4 regions of the Enterobacter sp. HK169 genome follow, and region 3 is predicted to be linked to each of the others. Evidence: predicted binding sites of a transcription regulator. Region 3 holds the regulator's gene; each other region holds the start of a gene.
What was found. Region 3 encodes sigma-54, which starts transcription at its own class of promoters, with help from an activator protein. Its sites were predicted from a motif close to GTTGGCACANNTTTCGCTNT; they were not measured.

Region 1: the regulator sigma-54 is predicted to act here: its motif matches at 1,545-1,564, upstream of glnA (glutamate--ammonia ligase).
Region 2: the regulator sigma-54 is predicted to act here: its motif matches at 2,066-2,085, upstream of hypA (hydrogenase maturation nickel metallochaperone HypA).
Region 4: the regulator sigma-54 is predicted to act here: its motif matches at 2,393-2,412, upstream of EnteroDNA1_RS05880 (branched-chain amino acid ABC transporter substrate-binding protein).

What each region holds. Positions count from the first base shown of each region.
Region 1 is NZ_CP017087.1:2,876,606-2,880,229, forward strand. It holds gene typA (ribosome-dependent GTPase TypA) at 1-1,272, opposite strand, end outside; gene glnA (glutamate--ammonia ligase) at 1,651-3,060, shown strand; gene glnL (nitrogen regulation protein NR(II)) at 3,232-3,624, shown strand, end outside.
Region 2 is NZ_CP017087.1:1,993,195-1,996,818, reverse strand. It holds gene hypD (hydrogenase formation protein HypD) at 1-554, opposite strand, end outside; gene EnteroDNA1_RS09425 (HypC/HybG/HupF family hydrogenase formation chaperone) at 557-829, opposite strand; gene hypB (hydrogenase nickel incorporation protein HypB) at 820-1,683, opposite strand; gene hypA (hydrogenase maturation nickel metallochaperone HypA) at 1,687-2,037, opposite strand; gene hycA (formate hydrogenlyase regulator HycA) at 2,249-2,713, shown strand; gene EnteroDNA1_RS09405 (4Fe-4S dicluster domain-containing protein) at 2,784-3,392, shown strand; gene hycC (formate hydrogenlyase subunit 3) at 3,389-3,624, shown strand, end outside.
Region 3 is NZ_CP017087.1:2,419,323-2,422,946, reverse strand. It holds gene rapZ (RNase adapter RapZ) at 1-437, opposite strand, end outside; gene ptsN (PTS IIA-like nitrogen regulatory protein PtsN) at 483-974, opposite strand; gene hpf (ribosome hibernation promoting factor) at 1,057-1,344, opposite strand; gene rpoN (RNA polymerase factor sigma-54) at 1,367-2,800, opposite strand; gene lptB (LPS export ABC transporter ATP-binding protein) at 2,848-3,573, opposite strand; gene lptA (lipopolysaccharide ABC transporter substrate-binding protein LptA) at 3,580-3,624, opposite strand, start outside.
Region 4 is NZ_CP017087.1:1,220,273-1,223,896, reverse strand. It holds gene livM (high-affinity branched-chain amino acid ABC transporter permease LivM) at 1-74, opposite strand, end outside; gene EnteroDNA1_RS05885 (ABC transporter permease subunit) at 86-1,000, opposite strand; gene EnteroDNA1_RS05880 (branched-chain amino acid ABC transporter substrate-binding protein) at 1,100-2,221, opposite strand; gene EnteroDNA1_RS05875 (YecA/YgfB family protein) at 2,645-3,313, shown strand.

The DNA.
Region 1 (3,624 bases), 460 kb from region 3:
GCCTTTACGCTCACCCAGAGCCTGCATCACAGAACCCTGGTGCTGCTCTTCAACGTCCAGCGTTACGTTTTCGAACGGCTCTTGTTTACGGCCGTCGATTTCGCGGAAGATTACTTTCGGACGGGAAACCGCCATTTCGAAACCTTCACGACGCATGTTTTCGATCAGTACAGACAGGTGCAGCTCACCACGACCAGAAACGCGGAATGCATCGGCATCCTGGGTTTCTTCAACGCGCAGCGCAACGTTGTGCACCAGCTCTTTGTTCAGGCGGTCAAGGATCTGACGAGAGGTAACGAATTTACCTTCTTTACCACAGAACGGAGAGGTGTTGACGTTGAAGAACATGGATACGGTTGGTTCATCAACGGACAGGGCTGGCAGCGCTTCGACGTTCTGCGGATCGCAGATGGTGTCGGAGATGTTCAGTTCACCCAGACCGGTGATAGCGATGATGTCGCCCGCTTCCGCAACGTCACTCTCGATACGCTCAAGACCCAGGTGAGTCAGTACTTTACCGACTTTACCGTTACGGGTTTTGCCTTCGCTATCGATGATAGTAACCTGCTGGTTAGGCTTCACTTTACCGCGCTTGATACGACCAATGCCGATTACGCCAACGTAGTTGTTGTAGTCGAGCTGAGAGATCTGCATCTGCAGGGTGCCGTCGAGATCGACGTTTGGTGCAGGAACACGGTCAACAATCGCCTGATACAGCGGGGTCATGTCTTCAGCCATGTCTTCGTGGTCCAGACCTGCGATACCGTTCAGCGCAGAGGCGTAAACGATAGGGAAGTCCAGCTGCTCGTCGGTCGCGTCGAGGTTAACGAACAGGTCGAAGACCTGGTCAACAACCCAGTCAGGACGCGCGCCAGGGCGGTCAACTTTGTTGATAACAACGATTGGCTTCAGACCATGGGCAAAAGCTTTTTTGGTCACGAAGCGCGTCTGTGGCATTGGGCCATCCATTGCGTCAACGACCAGCAGAACGGAGTCTACCATGGACATTACACGTTCAACTTCACCACCGAAGTCGGCGTGCCCTGGGGTATCAACGATGTTGATACGGTAGTCATTCCATTTAATCGCGGTGTTTTTCGCGAGGATGGTAATCCCACGCTCTTTCTCCAAATCGTTGGAGTCCATCACGCGTTCTTGGGTTTCGGCACGCGCATCAAACGTACCGGATTGCTGCAGCAGCTTGTCGACCAGGGTAGTTTTACCATGGTCAACGTGCGCGATGATGGCGATGTTACGCAAATTTTCGATCACAACTTTGCCTCAGGCATTTAGAAATAGCGCGTTATTGTACACGGATTAATCGCACTACAAAACAGGATCACAAACATCCCCCGCAAACAAGTATTGCAGAGATGCTTTGTGATCGCTTTCACGGAGCGGTAAAAGGGCACTTTAACGTAAATTGCACCAATATGGTGCTCAATGTTCACATTGAAGCACTATACTGGTGCAACAAATCCATTGTGGTGCAGCCCTTTTGCACTATGGTGCGCATGATAACGCCTTTTTGGGGTGATTTAAAAGTTGGCACAGATTTCGCTTTATAAAAAATACATGGCACCAGCCAGTACAAACAGAAATTGAAGACCTCGTTACCACGACGACAATGACCAATCTGGAGAGTTAAGTATGTCCGCTGAACACGTTTTGACGATGCTGAACGAACATGAAGTGAAGTTTGTTGATCTGCGCTTCACCGATACCAAAGGTAAAGAACAGCACGTCACAATCCCTGCTCATCAGGTGAACGCCGAATTCTTTGAAGAAGGCAAAATGTTTGACGGCTCCTCCATTGGTGGCTGGAAAGGCATTAACGAATCCGACATGGTTCTGATGCCAGACGCGACCACTGCGGTCATTGATCCGTTCTTCGAAGAACCAACCCTGATCATCCGTTGCGACATCCTCGAGCCAGGCACGCTGCAGGGCTACGACCGCGACCCACGTTCTATCGCGAAACGCGCTGAAGAGTACCTGCGTTCTACCGGCATCGCAGACACCGTTCTGTTCGGGCCAGAGCCAGAATTCTTCCTGTTCGATGACATCCGTTTCGGTGCCTCTATTTCTGGCTCCCACGTGGCTATCGACGACATCGAAGGTGCATGGAACTCCTCCACTAAATACGAAGGCGGTAACAAAGGTCACCGTCCTGGCGTGAAAGGCGGTTACTTCCCGGTTCCTCCGGTCGACTCTGCACAGGACATCCGTTCTACCATGTGTCTGGTGATGGAAGAGATGGGCCTGGTTGTTGAAGCTCACCACCACGAAGTGGCGACTGCTGGTCAGAACGAAGTGGCAACCCGCTTCAACACCATGACCAAAAAAGCGGACGAAATTCAGATCTACAAATACGTTGTGCACAACGTTGCGCACCGTTTCGGTAAAACCGCGACCTTCATGCCAAAACCAATGTTTGGCGATAACGGTTCCGGTATGCATTGCCACATGTCTCTGTCCAAGAACGGTACCAACCTGTTCTCTGGCGACAAATATGCCGGTCTGTCCGAGCAGGCGCTGTATTACATCGGTGGTGTTATCAAACACGCTAAAGCAATCAACGCCCTGGCGAACCCAACCACGAACTCCTACAAGCGTCTGGTCCCGGGCTACGAAGCGCCAGTGATGCTGGCCTACTCTGCACGTAACCGTTCTGCTTCTATCCGTATTCCGGTGGTGGCTTCTCCTAAAGCACGTCGTATCGAAGTTCGCTTCCCGGACCCAGCGGCTAACCCATACCTGTGCTTCGCTGCACTGCTGATGGCCGGTCTGGACGGTATCAAGAACAAGATCCACCCGGGCGAAGCGATGGACAAAAACCTGTACGACCTGCCGCCAGAAGAAGCGAAAGAGATCCCACAGGTTGCTGGCTCTCTGGAAGAAGCCCTGCAGGCCCTGGACGCAGACCGCGAGTTCCTGACTGCAGGTGGCGTATTCACTGACGACGCTATCGATGCTTACATCGCCCTGCGTATGGAAGAGAACGACCGCGTGCGTATGACGCCACACCCGGTAGAGTTCGAGCTGTACTACAGCGTTTAATTAAAGTTGTTTTACCCGGCGTGATAAGCGCCGGGGGTAGTTGCCGTGGAAACTTTTAGCCCATCTCCGGATGGGCTTTTTTCTCCACCAACAACCTGATCTCACGCGCTTTTTACGCCGAAAACGCTATACTGCACTAAATTAGTGCAAACGACTCCAGGAGACTGCTGAATGGCAACTGGCACGCTGCCCGATGCTGGGCAGATCCTCAATTCTTTGATTAACAGCATATTGCTGGTCGATGACGAGCTGGCCGTTCATTACGCCAACCCGGCCGCGCAGCAGCTGCTCGCCCAAAGCGCACGTAAACTGTTCGGCACCCCGCTTCCTGAACTCCTGAGCTATTTTTCACTGAATATTGGCCTGATGCAGGAAAGTTTGCAGGCCGGCCAGGGGTTTACCGATAACGAAGTGACGCTGGTGATCGACGGGCGCTCGCACATTCTGTCGCTAACCGCGCAACGTCTTCCCGAAGGCCTGATTCTGCTGGAAATGGCGCCGATGGATAATCAGCGTCGGCTGAGCCAGGAGCAGCTTCAGCACGCGCAGCAGATTGCCGCCCGT
Region 2 (3,624 bases), 430 kb from region 3:
AGGCTGCGCAGCGTGGGAATGAGCGTAATGTGCTGGCAGAAGAAGAAAAAATTCCCGACGCCGCGCGCTTTCGCCTGCTGCAGCGTGATGGCGGTGGCGGGCATGGTGGTTTCAAACCCCAGACCAAAAAACACCACCTTGCGCGCGGGGTTGTCCTCCGCCAGCGTCAGGGCATCCATCGGCGAATAGACGATCCGGATGTCGGCCCCGCGCGCTTTCGCCTGCAGCAGCGAGCCGTTTTTCCCCGGCACGCGCATCGCGTCGCCAAAGGTGCAGAAAATGACGTCGGGCTGGCTGGCAATTTCGATACAGCTGTCGATTCGCCCCATCGGCAGCACGCACACCGGGCAGCCGGGGCCGTGGATAAACTCGATGTTCTCCGGCAGCAGCTGGTCGAGGCCAAATTTGAAGATGGCGTGCGTGTGTCCGCCGCACACCTCCATGATCCGCAGCGGTTTTTCCGCCGTGTAGTCCAGCAGCGACGCGCGCGTTTTCAGGTGCCCGATAAGCTGCAGCACCTGCTCCGGCGCGCGGTATTCATCAACGTAACGCATGGCTAACGCTCCTCGCCGTACAGCAGCGCGCCCACGTCCGGCTCCACGTCGAACATGTTTTGCAGGGCATCCAGCGTGTCGCGGGCTTCCGCTTCGTTAATCACGCTCATGGCAAACCCCACGTGGACGAGCACCCACTGGCCGAGACGCGATGCGCCCGTTTCATCGCTGCTGCCCACCAGCGTCAGGTCCACGTCGCGCAGGATGCCGCAGACCTCTACTTTGGCCTGGTTCCCGTCAATGGAATGGATTTGTCCCGGTACGCCTATGCACATCGTTCACTCTCCAGCCAGTTCAGCCAGGCGTCCATCCCGTCACCGCGCGTGGCGGAGACCAGCAGGATCTCAATCTCGGGATTCACTTCCCGGGCGCAGGACAGGCACTTATCCACGTCGAAGTTCAGGTACGGCAGCAGGTCGACCTTGTTCAGCAGCATGATGGACGCGGCGGCAAACATATGCGGGTACTTCAGCGGCTTGTCTTCGCCTTCGGTCACCGAAAGCACCGCCACCTTGTGGCGTTCGCCCAGATCGAAGCTTGCCGGGCAGACCAGGTTGCCGACGTTTTCAATAAACAGAATGCCGTTATCCGCCAGCGGCAGACGCGGGGCGGCGTCGGCAATCATCTGCGCATCCAGGTGGCAGCCTTTGCCGGTATTGACCTGAATCGCCGGGGTGCCGGTTTCGCGAATGCGCGCCGCGTCGTTAACGGTTTGCTGGTCGCCTTCAATCACCGCGCAGGAGACGCGCCCGTTCAGGCGTTTGAGCGTTTCCGTTAACAGCGTGGTTTTGCCGGAGCCGGGGCTGGAGACCAGGTTCAGCACCAGCTGTTTGCGGGCGGCAAAGCGCGCGCGGTTGCGGGCGGCGATCTGGTTATTTTTGTCCAGCACGTTGATTTCCACCTCCAGCATCTGGCGCTGGCTGATGCCCGGCGCGTGGGTACCCGCTTCGCCGTGGCCGTAGTGCAGATCGCCCGCAGCGGAGCGTTGCGGGGAGAAGGTGATACCGGTTAAAGCCGCAGCTGGCCGCGGGGCTGGCGAAAAGGGCGCGGAGCGAAACGCGGAATGGGGGCGATGTTCATCCCCTTCTATATACAGGTTGCCTTCGGCGCAACCGCAGGTGCTACACATACTTTACTCCTTCTCGATTTCGAGGCGTTGGATCTGCATGCCGTCGTCCGCCACGATGCGAAGACCGGTGCTCTGACACTGCGGACAGCGCTGAACCTTTGATGACAGCAGGGTGACGTACTGCTGGCACTGCTCGCACCAGCACTCCGCCTGCTGCTCTTCGATATGGAGCTCGCAGCCTTCCGCCAGCGTGCCGCGACACACCAGCTCAAAACAGAAATTCAGGGCGCGGGTCTCGACGCAGGAAAACGCCCCGACCTTCAGCCAGACGCCGGTGACGCGCTTCGCGTGGTTTTGCACTGCCTGCTGTTCGATAAGCTCCAGGGTCCGCTGGCAGAGGGTGATTTCGTGCATGACGCCTCCTCAATGAATTGCGCCATTGAATGCAATAACGGTGCCAGCTTGATTTTTGTTAAGGCGTGACGATGTCAACGCTGTCGAAATGACACGTCGACACCGCGGCGTTGACAGCGGTTTTGCAATTAAAACCATTTAAAATCATAAAGATAAAAACTGGCATGGAATCTGCTTAACAGCCGCTATCTCCATTAAACGGATACCTTCTATGACTATTTGGGAAATCAGCGAAAAAGCGGATTACATCGCGCAGCGTCATCAGCAGCTGCAGGACCAGTGGCACCTCTACTGCAACTCTCTGGTTCAGGGCATCACCCTCTCGAAAGCGCGTCTTCACCACGCGATGAGCTGCGCGGCGCAGGGCGACATGCGCTTCGTCCTGTTCGGCCATTTCACCATCAACGTTACCCTGGCGGACAACTTCAACAGCCACACCATTGAGTACCACCTCGAGACAAAAGACGGCGAAAAACAGTGTATTGCGAAGGCGCAGCTGATGGCCGATGGCATGGTGGATGGCCACGTCAGCAACCGCGATCGCCAGCAGGTGCTGGAGCACTATCTGGAAAAAATCGCGCCGGTCTATAACGGCCTGTACGCCGCCGTTGAACACGATCTTCCGGTCAACCTGAAGCAGCTGATGGATGGAAATACCTCAGCGAACGTGGCCTGACTCCTGCGTGTCGAGAAGTGTCGACAAGACAGTTTTTCGTCAAAAATGACTATCACCAGAGGATAACCCGGTGAACCGTTTTGTAATTGCTGACTCGACGGTCTGTATTGGCTGTCGAACCTGTGAGGCGGCGTGCTCGGAAACGCATCGCCTGCATGGGCTGCAGTCCATGCCGCGCCTGCACGTCATGCGTAATGAAAAAGAGTCTGCCCCGCAGCTCTGCCATCACTGTGAAGACGCCCCCTGCGCGGGCGTCTGCCCTGTGAATGCCATCACCCGCGTGGATGGCGCTGTCCAGCTGAACGAAAGCCTGTGCGTAAGCTGCAAGCTGTGCGGCATTGCCTGCCCGTTCGGCGCGATTGAATTTTCCGGCAGCCGTCCGCTGCATATTCCGGCGAACGCCAACTCGCCAAAAGCCCCGCCCGCGCCACCGGCTCCGGCACGCGTAAGTACGCTGCTGGACTGGGTGCCCGGCATCCGTGCCGTTGCGGTGAAATGCGACCTGTGCAGCTTCGATGAGCAGGGCCCGGCCTGCGTGCGCACCTGCCCGACTAAGGCGTTGATTCTGGTTAACATTCGCGACATCGCCCGTACCAGCAAGCGTAAACGCGAGCTGACCATCAACAGTGATTTTGGCGACCTTTCTCTGCTACAGGCGCTTAACGAGGGGGCGAAATGAACGCGGCGATGATGATTACCAGCGCGGTAGCCTGTTTTGCTGCCGCCGCTGTTCTGGCGCTGATCTGCTCATTCCATAAAACCCTGAGCGGCGCGATCGCCGGGCTCGGCGGGGCGGTCGCTAGCCTGATGACGCTGGCGGCAGGCGGCGATGTCCTGCTCGGCGGCCAGTCCTCAGAGGCCGTGATGCCGCTGATTCGCCACACGGTTGCGATCACGCCGCTGAACGCCAT
Region 3 (3,624 bases):
TCCGCCAGCTCGTGAACGGACATCTCAGAGGTGTCGACAATCAGGTCGGCACGAGAACGCAGCGGCTCCAGCAGGTCGCTCTCTTCATCGATAGCGCTCTCCAGAGAGAGGTTCTTGCTAGATAGCGGGTGCAAACGACGGGTATCGCTGTAGCGGCGGATCAGCGTATTGCGGTCTGCATCGAGGAACAGCAGCTGAGGCGAGAACGCGTCAGGCAGGTTGCTCATGGCCTGTTCGAAGATCTCTGGCGATTCAGGCATGTTACGAACGTCGATACTGACGGCGGCAGAGGTTTGTCTCTCCGCCAGCGTGCGGGCCAGATCGGGTAACAACACGACCGGCAGGTTATCGACGCAGTAAAAACCCATGTCTTCCAGGGCGCGCAGAGCAACGGATTTCCCCGACCCTGAACGGCCACTGACAATCATCAGCACCATGTTCCGTTTCTCCTCAGGACAACAGATGTGAAGGCCATCTCCTGGTTATGCATCATCCTGATTGCCTTCTGCTTCAGTGATAATTTGATAGAGCTCTTCATCACTTTGGGCCGAGCGCAGTCGACGGCAAATGGTTTTATCGGCCAGACGTTTTGCGACCAGCGACAGCGTATGCAGATGGGTTTTCGTCTGGTCGGCAGGTACCAGCAGCGCGAAGAGGAGATCGACGGGCTGGTTATCAATGGCATCGAAGGCGATGGGTGTTTCAAGCTGCACAAACACACCAACGGCACGCAGGGTATCCTCTTCCAGTTTGCCGTGCGGGATCGCGATGCCGTTGCCGATACCGGTACTGCCCATTTTTTCACGGGTCAGAATCGCTTCGAACACCACCTGCGGCGGCAGGCCCAGCTGTTTGGCAGCCAGTTCACTGATGATCTCCAGCGCACGTTTTTTGCTCTGGCAGTGAACCGCACTGCGGGTACATTCCTGGTTAAGGACATTGCTCAGTTGAAGAGCGGAATCGTTGTTCATCATAATTTCACCTAAGCGCTAACTGTACAAATGGCCTGTTGTGTTTCACAACAGGCCGTCCTGCACCCGTTAACTGCCCGGACAATTAGTGTTGTTTCAGTTTATCTTTATGTTTATTGAGCTGTCGTGCAAGCTTATCAATCAAGCCGTCGATAGCAGCGTACATGTCTTGCCCTTCCGCACTGGCATGCAGTTCACCCCCGTTAACATGCAGGGTGGCATCCGAGATGTGAGTCACTTTCTCCACTTTCAACACAATATAGACCTGATTGATCCTTTCGAAATACTGCTCGAGTTTTGCAAACTTCGCGTTCACGAAGTCGCGTAAAGCCTCAGTAATTTCGACGTTTTGTCCAGTGATGTTGAGCTGCATAGTGTCTTCCTTATCGGTTGTGTCAGACCAGCTGTTTACGCTGGTTGGACGGCGGAATGGATAAAGACTCTCGATACTTCGCAACAGTACGACGTGCCACCATAATACCCTGATCGGACAGCATGGTGGTTAACTTACTGTCGCTTAGTGGCTTCGCGGGGTTCTCCGCGGCGATCAACTTCTTCACCAGGGCACGAATGGCCGTTGACGACGCTTCGCCGCCGCCCTCGGTATTCACATGGCTGGAGAAGAAATACTTAAGCTCAAATATACCGCGTGGACTGTGCAGATACTTCTGCGTGGTGACACGGGAAATGGTTGATTCATGCATCTCGACGGCCTGGGCGATATCCGCCAGTACCATCGGTTTCATATACTCTTCGCCCTGCTCAAAGAACGCCTGCTGCTGTTCGACAATACAGCGGCTGACGCGCAGCAGCGTATCATTTCGGCTTTCCAGACTTTTGATCAGCCATCGCGCTTCCTGAAGATTGCTACGAATATATTGATTGTCGGAGTCGTTACGCGCGCTGGTGCACATGGAGGCATACTGCTGGTTGATTTGCAGGCGAGGGATGCTGTCTGAATTCAGTTCAACGACCCAGCGGTCATTGTGTTTTCTCACCAGCACGTCCGGGATGACGTACTCGGGCTCGCTGGTCTGGATCGACTGTCCCGGGCGCGGATCGAGTGACTGGATCAGATTCACCGCTTCTTTCAGCACCTCTTCCTTCAGGCGCGTGACGCGCATCAGGCTGCGGAAATCGTGGTTGGCCAACAGATCCAGATGATCGCTGATGATTAAGCGCGCCTCGTCGAGCCATGGCGTCTCTTTGCTGAACTGAGAAAGCTGGATCAGCAGGCAGTCGCGCAGATCTTTTGCGGCCACGCCTACCGGATCGAAACGCTGGATGCGCTTCAGAACGGCTTCGATCTCCTCAAGTTCAATCTCTTCGTCGCCCATGCTTTCCAGGATATCGTCCAGCGTGACGGTCAAATAGCCGGTGTCGTCAACGGCATCGACAATTGAGGTGGCAATCGCGCGGTCGGTATCGGAGAAGGGGGTAAGTTCCACCTGCCACATCAGGTAATCCTGCAGCGACTGGGTGGTTTCTCCCTGATAGACCGGTAGCTCATCATCCTGGTAGTCTGCACGCGTACCGGAAGGGGTTCCGGCGGTGTAGATTTCATCCCAGCTGGCATCCAGCGGTAGCTCGTCGGGCATCTCTTTTTGTTCGAGTGCATCCGCGGTGTCGAGCGCTTCTGTATCCTGTGACTGCTGAGTATCTACCTCGTCATGAAGATCGGTTTGTTCCAGCAGGGGGTTGCTGTCCAGCGCCTGCTGGAGCTCCTGCTGAAGTTCTAACGTGGACAGTTGCAACAGGCGAATTGCCTGCTGTAGCTGCGGCGTCATTGCCAGTTGTTGGCTGAGCCTTAATTGCAAACCTTGCTTCATGTTCAGAGCATTTTTCTCCGGTTCGGCGTTACGTTACCTCTACCCTATCAGAGTCTGAAGTCTTCCCCAAGATAGACGCGCTTAACATGATCGTCTTCGAGGATCTGCTGCGGCGTACCGTGGGCGATCAGATTGCCCTGGCTCACAATATACGCGCGTTCACACACGGCCAGCGTTTCACGGACGTTGTGGTCGGTGATCAGTACGCCAAGCCCGCTGTCACGCAGGTGTTCAATGATGCGTTTAATGTCGATAACCGAGATCGGGTCAACGCCGGCAAACGGTTCATCCAGAAGGATAAATTTCGGGTTTGCGGCCAGCGCACGTGCAATCTCAACACGACGGCGTTCACCCCCGGAGAGTGCCTGACCGAGGCTGTCGCGCAGATGCTCAATGTGGAACTCTTCCATCAACTCGTTGGCACGATCCTGACGCTGTTCGCTGGTCAGATCGTTACGAATTTCCAGGACCGCCATCAGGTTATCGTAAACGCTAAGACGACGGAAAATGGAGGCTTCCTGCGGCAGGTAGCCGATCCCGCGACGCGCGCGCGCGTGCAGCGGCAGAAGGCTGATGTCTTCATCGTCAATGATAATGTTGCCGGCATCGCGCGGCACAATGCCAACGACCATGTAGAAGGTGGTGGTTTTACCCGCACCGTTAGGGCCAAGCAGCCCTACAATTTCGCCGGAGTTGACGGTCAGACTGACATCTTCTACGACACGGCGGCCCTTGTAGGCCTTCGCGAGATTTTTTGCAGTTAATGTTGCCATAACGAATTAGTTACTCTTCTTCTGTGCCGGGGCCTGGCCTTTGCCTTTGTC
Region 4 (3,624 bases), 1.2 Mb from region 3:
ATAACCAGCGCAATCAGTCCGGAAAAAATCGCGTCCAGAATGCAGCGTTTAAGTGAAAAACCGTGTGATGTCATCATTCTCTCCCTCACACTTTGGCCACAATCGGGCGCCCAAGCAGCCCCTGGGGACGGAAAATCAGGATCATGACCAGCAGGCCGAACGAAAAGACATCTTTATAGTCCGAGTTCACCATGCCCGAGAACTGGGCTTCCGCCACGCCCAGGATAAGGCCACCGAGCATCGCGCCAGGGAGGGAGCCGATGCCGCCGAGTACCGCCGCGGTAAAGGCTTTAATGCCGATCACGAACCCGACGTAGAAATCAAAGGTGCCGTAATTCATGGTGATCAACACCCCCGCCAGACCGGCCATCGCCGCGCCGATGACAAAGACCAGCGAAATAATCCGGTCGGTGTTAATGCCCAGAATGGAGGCCATCTTACGATCCTGCTGTACCGCGCGGCACATCCGGCCCAGCCGGGTATGGTTGATAATCCAGGTGAGCACCAGCATGCCGGCAAAAGAAGCAATCAGAATAAACACTTTGGTGTAGGTTATCTGCACGAAGCCGTCGCCCAGATGCAGGCGAATCACGCCGTCCAGCATGGTCGGCACCCCTTGCTGGCGCGGACCCTGGCTCAGCTGCGCGTAGTTTTGCAGGATAAGCGACATCCCGATGGCGGAGATCAGCGGCGCCAGGCGCGTGGAGTTGCGCAGCGGCTTGTAGGCGATACGCTCGATGGTCCAGCCGTACACCCCGGTTACCACGATGGTGAACACCAGCGTCCCGAGGATCAGCAGCGGGAACGACTGCAGACCGAAGAACGAGAGCAGCGCCAGGCCGATGGCGCAGAGATAGGCGGAAATCATATACACTTCGCCGTGGGCGAAATTGATCATCCCGATAATGCCGTACACCATGGTGTAGCCGATGGCGATTAAACCGTAGACGGAGCCCAGCGTTAAGCCATTGATTAACTGTTGCAGGAAGAATGTACTCATCTTAGCGCGCTCGTTTTATAGGCTGCGCGATGCGCGCAGCCTGATGTTTATTACGCGCCGACGGGCAGGCCCGCCGACGTTGAGCGTGACTCCGTCCCGTTACTGCACTTCCTTATATTTGCCTTTGTCGTCCCACTGGTAAACCACGTAGTCAGACACTTTCAGATCGCCCTTGCTGTCCCACGCTTTTTTGCCCATCACCGTGTCGACGGAATTGGCTTTCAGCCACTCGCTGGCTTTGGCGGAGTCCTTGCCGCCGGTGGCCTTGAAGGCTGCGGCAATGGCCTGTACGGAGGCATAGGAGTAAAGGGTGTAACCTTCCGGCTCGAATTTACCGGCGCGGAATTTCTCGATAACCGCTTTACCGTCCGGGATAAGGCGCGGATCTTTACCGAAGGTCATGTAAATGCCGTTGGTGTATTGCGGGCCCCCCGCGGCGGTCACCATCTCTTCGTTGACAATACAGTCGCCGGAGAAGAATTTCGCCTGCACGCCCTGTTCACGCATCTGGCGAACCAGCGGACCGGCTTCCGGGTGACAGCCACCGAAGAACACGACGTCCGGTTTTTGCGCGCCGATCTTGGTCACCAACGCGTTAAAGTCTTTCTCACCGCGAGATAACCCCTCATACATCACATCCTGAACCCCGCGTTTCGCCAGCGCCGCTTTGGTGGCGTCAGCCAGACCCTGACCATAGGTGTCTTTATCGTGAATAATTACCACGCGTTTGGCTTTCAGCTTGTCGATGATGAAGTCGCTGGCAACCTGCCCCTGCTGGTCATCGCGTCCGCACATGCGGAACATATCGCTCATGCCGCGTTCGGTGATCAGCGGGTTAGTTGAGCCGGGGGTAATCGCAATAATGCCCGCGTCGCTATACACCTCGGAGGCGGGCATTGTGGAAGAGGAGCAGAAATGGCCGACCACGGCGTTGACTTTATCCTGGTCAACTAAACGGTTGGCGACGGCCACGGCCTGCTTAGGCTCGCAGGCATCATCCCCCTGAACCAGTTTGATCTTCTCGCCGTTAATGCCGCCTGCGGCATTAATGTCTTCAGCGGCCTGCGTTGCGCCGTGCCAGTACTGATCGCCATAGGTGGCATTCGGACCCGTGAACGGCCCGGCCACGCCAATCACAATATCTGCCCGGGCGGAAAACGCCGTCACCAGGCAACCGGCCAACACAAGAGAAAGAGGAGTTCTGATTAATTTCAGCGACATTATTATGTTCCTTAGCAAAGAGGTTTTTGCACCACGGCGTAAACCCGAACGCCCGACGGCGCAGCCAATCCGAAACACGAGCAAGAACAAAATGCACTAAACGAACAAGATACAGACGGCATCCTGCATATTACGGCGAGATTTCCCTGCGCAGAGGCGCGCGAAGAACGTTAAGCAAAAACGTTGCCAGAATGGTTAACCCATTGACGAGCTTGCGACATGTTTGAGTATAGAGCGCCGCGTTATGCCGCCTTGCGGGAGGAGAAGAAATTACAGCGGAGATCACATATCATTAACAACAAAGCCCATAAGTTGTGCAAAGGTCACGATTTGCACGTTTTTGCAGCAATAAAGACCTAAACTTCAGCCCGGAGAGGCGTGAGTTATGTGTTAGGATCGTTTCCTTTTGCAGGAGTATCAGCGATGACTGAAGGCCCATTGAATGAAAGCGAAATGGCGTGGCTTGAAGAGACGTTAATGTCTTACGGTCATGATGACGCGTCCGTGATTGACGTGTCCGAACTGGACGGCATGCTTACCGCAGTGCTTTCCGGTCCTGTTGTCGTTGAGCCAGATGCCTGGCTGGTGGCGGTGTGGGGTGGCGAGAAGTACATTCCGCGCTGGAAAAACGATCGTGAGATGAACCGTTTTATCGATCTCTGCTTTAAGCATATGAACGATATTGCCGAGCGCCTGAGCGAGTACCCGGATCAGTTTGAACCGATGTTCGGTTATAACGACGTTGACGGTGAGAGCTATACCGTGGTGGAAGAGTGGTGCTATGGCTATATGCGCGGCGTGGCGCTGACGGACTGGTCAGCCCTGCCGGAAGCCCTGAAGGCCGATCTTGACGTGATTGCCCTGCACGGGACGGAAGAGAACAGCGAAAAGCTGGATGAACTGTCCGAAGAGGAGTATATCGCCAGCATCGAAAGCATCCAGCCTGCGGCACTGCGTTTATATCAATACTGGGTAAACAACCCGCAGCAGCCGGAAGTGAAGAAGCCGACGGTGAACGGCACGAAGGTCGGGCGTAACGATCCGTGTCCTTGCGGCAGCGGGAAGAAGTTTAAGAGCTGCTGTTTGCACTGATACATTTTTGTGGCTTTGGTTCGTTCACCTTAAGACCAGTAGAAAATAATACGTTTTTAACCTGTGACCGAGATAAGGGGCCGTCGAGGCCCCTTATATGGCCAGGCGTATCAGACGTGAATAAGCTCAATGTCATCGTTGCTCACCGAATATCATTGATCTATACGCCTTGTGGTGCTTATTTGTATTCTGATATTGTCATATTTCTTTCTGGTATTTATTTTATCTTTTTATTTAATTCATGAATGTTTGTTTTGTGTTTATTTGTGCGTTGAATAAATTGAATCCCTTAACCCTTTTTGCGCAATAAT